Regions from separate parts of the Kitasatospora sp. NBC_01250 genome, predicted to be linked through region 2. Evidence: riboswitches for the same ligand, from Rfam matches in the RefSeq annotation. Region 2 holds a riboswitch; the other holds the start of a gene.
What was found. A riboswitch is a leader RNA that binds a small molecule or an ion and turns the genes downstream of it on or off. The one in region 2 is predicted to bind cyclic di-AMP.
Positions count from the first base shown of each region.

Region 1: another riboswitch for cyclic di-AMP. It lies ahead of OG500_RS22835 (LysM peptidoglycan-binding domain-containing protein); the one in region 2 lies ahead of OG500_RS21165 (M23 family metallopeptidase).

Region 1 covers NZ_CP108476.1:5,416,040-5,418,414, reverse strand. Annotated here, with positions in the region: gene eno (phosphopyruvate hydratase) at 1-102, opposite strand, end outside; gene OG500_RS22835 (LysM peptidoglycan-binding domain-containing protein) at 308-1,204, opposite strand; cyclic di-AMP (ydaO/yuaA leader) riboswitch at 1,210-1,358, opposite strand; gene OG500_RS22830 (cytochrome P450 family protein) at 1,587-2,375, opposite strand, start outside.
Region 2 covers NZ_CP108476.1:5,039,986-5,042,360, forward strand. Annotated here, with positions in the region: gene OG500_RS21155 (alpha/beta fold hydrolase) at 1-446, opposite strand, end outside; gene OG500_RS21160 (YiaA/YiaB family inner membrane protein) at 560-850, opposite strand; cyclic di-AMP (ydaO/yuaA leader) riboswitch at 1,047-1,222, shown strand; gene OG500_RS21165 (M23 family metallopeptidase) at 1,234-2,235, shown strand; gene OG500_RS21170 (hypothetical protein) at 2,319-2,375, opposite strand, start outside.

The DNA.
Region 1 (2,375 bases), 380 kb from region 2:
ACGGCCGGTGCTGCCGTCGTCGAGGCCGACCTCGACCTCGACCGTGGGGTTGCCGCGCGAGTCGAGAATCTCACGGGCGACGACGACATCAATGGACGGCACGAGGCATCTCCTAGACGGAAGCGGTCCTGCGGACGTGGAACGGAGTCGTTACGACCAGAGCCTAACCGCACCGGCCGCCCGGGCCGTCCAGGCCTGGGTGCCGTCTCACGGTGTGGCTCGGCTACCCGCGAGTAGTTCACTCGAAAGCGCGCGGGGCGTCGCCGGGGCCACGTTCCGGGGCACCCCGCGCGCTTTCGTCGGCCCGTCAGCCGAAGTGCAGCTGCTGACCCGGCATGATCAGGTTCGGATCGCCGCCCACCGTCGAGTGGTTGGCCTGGTACAGCTGCTGCCAGCCGCCGGTCAGGTGCTGGGCCCGGGCGATGGAGGAGAGGGTGTCGCCGGCCTGCACCGTGTAGCCGTGACCGGCCGGGGCGGCCTGCGCCGCAGCGGCGGGCGCGGCAGGAGCGGGGACCTGGACGGGGGTCTGGACCGGGGCCTGGGCGGGAGCCTGGGCAGGGGCGGCGTACTGGTTGTACACGCTCTGGTGGCTGGTCCAGTACCAGCCGCCGTCCTTCTGGTACCAGAACACCTTGCCGTCCGCGTCCCAGCCGGCCTTCCCCGGGAAGTTCGGCGCGGCCGACTGCTGAGGCTGCGTCTGCTGCTGGGGCTGGGCCTGCTGCTGGGGCTGCGGCTTCGACTGCCGGGTCGCCGACTGCTCCTGCGGCGCGCTCTGCTGCTGGGCCGCGCCCGAGTCGGCGCTCGCGTCGAGGGCGGCCGAGGCGCCGCCCTTGCTCAGCCCGGCCTTGACCGAGCAGACCGGCCAGGCGCCCGGGCCCTGGTCCGCCAGCACCCGCTCGGCGACCGAGATCTGCTGGGCCTTGCTGGCCTGGTTGGCCTGCGCGGCGTACTGGGTGCCGCCGTACGCGGCCCAGGTCGAGGAGGTGAACTGCAGGCCACCGTAGAAACCGTTGCCGCTGTTGATCGACCAGTTGTTGGTGCTTTCGCAGTTGGCGACCTGGTCCCAGACCGAGACCGGTGCGGCGTGCGCGCTGGTCGCGGTGAGCAGCGGAACCGCGAGGCCGACGCCGGCCACGCCGGCCGCGGCGATCGCCTTCTCGGCCTGGGTACGACGGCGGTGCCGGCCATTGCCAGTGAGCAGCATGAAGCTATCCCTCTCCGCACGCCTGCGAGGTGAGCTGTCGGGTTCGGGCCCGTGAGGTTGGCCCGGCCGCTGACGCGGCTTCACCCCTAGCCGTGGGAGACGGCAGAAAATCCTGGGTCCCCCGCCCCTGCCCGGGTGTCGGTCGGTGTCCCGGGAGCGCGACGGGCAGGACTCGGCGTTCCGCACTCCGGGGTTCGCAGCAGCGAACTCCAGGGAGGGTAAGCAGATTGACGGACCGATCACAAGCTCATATCGCGTACATCACATGAAAATTACGGAGCGCGATCGATCGCCTACCAACTGGTCTTGTTTGTCCGGGTTGATGGTCATTCAGGCCGCACCGGACAACGGACTTCGACACGCCGTCAGAGCTGCCGTTCCGTCACTTCGCGGCAGCTTCGGGCGTGAACGAAACAGGGAGTTCGCGCAGGCCGCGCATGATCAGACCGCCACGCCACCGCAGTTCGGCGGGGTCCGCGGCGAGCCGGAGATCGGGCAACCGGGTCAGCAGGGTGGCGAGTGCGGCCTGGCCCTCAAGTCGGGCCAGCGGAGCGCCGATGCAGTAGTGGATGCCGTGCCCGAAGCCGAGGTGCGGGTTGTCCCGGCGGGCCAGGTCAAGGGTGTCGGGGCGCTCGAACCTGGCCGGGTCCCGGTCGGCCGCCGCGAGCACCACCAACACCGGGTCCCCCACCGGGATCCGCACCCCGCCGATGGTCAACGGCTCGGTGGCGAACCGCCAGGTGGCCAGCTCCACCGGGCCGTCGAAGCGCAGCAACTCCTCGACCCCGGTGGCCAGCAGCCCGCTCTCGCCGCGCGCGATGGACTCCTGCAGCCGGGCCCGCTGGAGCGGCTGGTTCATCAGTGAGTACAGGCCGTTGCCGATCAGATTGACCGTGGTCTCGAACCCCGCGAACAGCAGGATGAACGCCATCGCCGCGGCCTCGTTCTCGGTGAGGTGCTCACCGTGGTCGCTGGCCCGGATCAGACCGGAGATCAGGTCGTCCCCGGGGTCGGCCCGCTTGCGGTGGATCAGCTCGGCCAGGTAGGTGCGCATCCGCTTGACCGCGCGCGCCACGCCGCCGCGCGGGCCGCCGCCGTGGCGGATCATCATGCCGGCCCAGTCCCGGAAGTCGTCCTGGTCCTCGGCCGGCACGCCGAGCAGGTCGCAGAT
Region 2 (2,375 bases):
CGCTTCAGCGCCCCGGCCTCGGGCTGCTCGACGAAGGCGTTCAGCAGGACGATCCCGGCCACCTTCTCGGGGGCGGTGGTGGCGGCCTTGAGCACGGTGGCGCCGGTGTAGGAGTGGCCGACCAGGACGGCCCGCTCGATGCCCAGGTGGTCCAGCAGTGCGACGACGTCCCCGGCGATCGCGGCGGGGGAGTAGTCGTCCCAGGCGGACGAGGACTCGCCGAGGCCGCGCAGGTCCATGGTGATCACGCGCTGCCCCGCGGCGAGCAGCAGCGGGCGCAGGTAGCGGAAGCTGGCGCGCGGCTCCAGCATGCCGGGCAGCAGCACCACCGGGGTGCTGTCCTCGCCGGAGGTGCCGCGGCTGTCGGCGCCGAGCGTGTCGTCGAAGGCGATGGTGCCGCCGGGGAGCTGGAGGAACTGGGTCTGCGGGGCGGTGGTGGCGTTCATGGCGGCCTCCTGGCCTGGCGAACGGTGGGTGCCGGCGGCTTGCCGACACCCACAAAGCTATGGCTAATAGCCATAGCCGTCAACCCCTTCCGCGCAGCTGCGCCGGGCAGGCCCTACAGCCCCTCGGCCCGGAACGGATCGTGCTCGGCGAGCAGCTTCTCCAGCCGGGCCTGGTCGACCCGGGTGACGATCTCGCCGGCCTCCTGGCGGTCCCGGACCACCTTGGCGAGGGTGAACGCGGAGGTCAGTGCGTAGAGCAGGCCGAGCGCGAGGAAAGCCCGCATCCAGGAGCTGATGGGCAGGTAGGCGATACCCACCGCGAGGCCGCCGGCGGAGAGGGCGAAGGAGAGGATCGCCTGCACGTAATAAGCGGACGTGGTCCGTGGTTGAACCGTGGAAGTCATACCTGAAGGATGGCCAACTGCCGTGCTGCGCACCTGAGTACGACTACTCAGATCGGGCCCGGGCGGTTCTCGGCATGACGGGAGCATGACGCCCGGGGAATGTGCCCGTTCGACCGGAGCGGCTTGGAATCGCGCGCTCCTGGGATTAACGTTTGATAACGCAGCGCGGTCGGCAACGCCGTACCCGAAACGGCACCGTGCGCCGTCGCCTAATCCACGGACCTGGCCTTCGGGTTGGGCCGGGAGCCGGGGAACCACCGTTCCTTGGGGTGAATCGGATCGTCCTGGGCCGTTGCGGTCCAGGTCGGACCGTAGGAGACCTTCCTGCTCCGAACCCGTCAGCTAACCCGGTAGGCGCGAGGGAAGGAAAGGAGCGCGCCCCCGTGGCGTTGTCGCACTCCCCGGAGAGCCACACGGAATCGGGCACCACCGGCCTGCTCGACCACCCCGACGCGACGGCGGACACCGCCCGGCCCAAGGTGCCCCGCCAGGCGCGCGCCGGTGCCAACTCCGCCGGCCTCCGGCTGGGCAGTGCCCCCACGGTCGTCACCGCGATGGCCGCCGCACTCGGCGCCACCGGCCTGTCGGCCACCGCCGCGGCTGCCGCCACCACCCCGGTGCCTGCGCCCGCCACCATGCTCACCGCTCCCGACCAGCAGGCCGCGGCTCAGTCCGACGGCGCCGCCGACCCCGGCCTCGCGCTCGCCGCCCGGATCCAGCAGCAGGCCGACCAGCGCACCGCCGCCGAGGAGGCCGCCCGGCTGGAGGCCGCCAACGAGGCCGCCGCCAAGCGCGCCGCCCAGGCCGAGGCCGCGGCGCAGGCCGAGGCCGCCGCCCGCGCCCAGGCTGCCGCCCAGGCCGAGCAGGAGCACGCCGCCGCGCAGGCCGCCGCCGCCCGGTCCGCCGCGGAAGCCGCTGCCGCGCAGGCCGCCTCCGAGGCCGCCGCCGCGCAGGCCGAGGCCGCGGCCGCCCCGGTCACCGCCCGCCTGCCGCTGGCCAAGTACACCGTGGCCCCGTCCGGTTCGCCCTGGGTCCAGCTGCGGACCGGCCTGGACTTCGCCGCCGCCGCCGGCACCCCGGTCGGCGCGGTCGCCGGCGGCACCGTCAGCTCGGCCGGCTGGTCCGGCGCCTACGGCTACCGGGTCGTCCAGACCCTGCCGGACGGCACCGAGCTCTGGTACTGCCACCTGGCCTCGATCGCGGTGACCGCGGGCGAGGTCGCTCCCGGCACGGTGCTCGGCACGGTCGGCGCGACCGGCGCCTCGCCGAGCCTGCTGCCGGGCGCGGCCCCGATCGGCCCGCGCCTGCACCTGGAGGTCCGCCCGGGCGGTGGCGCCCCGGTCGACCCGGCCGCCTGGCTGGCCGCCCACGGCGCCACCGTCTGACCGCGCCACCGCCCGGCCGCGGCACCGCCCGCGACCGCACCGGCAGCGGCACCCGGCCCCGCGACACCGCGGCGGCCGGGGTGCTACTGCTCCGGCGCCGCCTCGCCCGCCCAGAGCCCGATGTCCGGCAGGTCCACCAG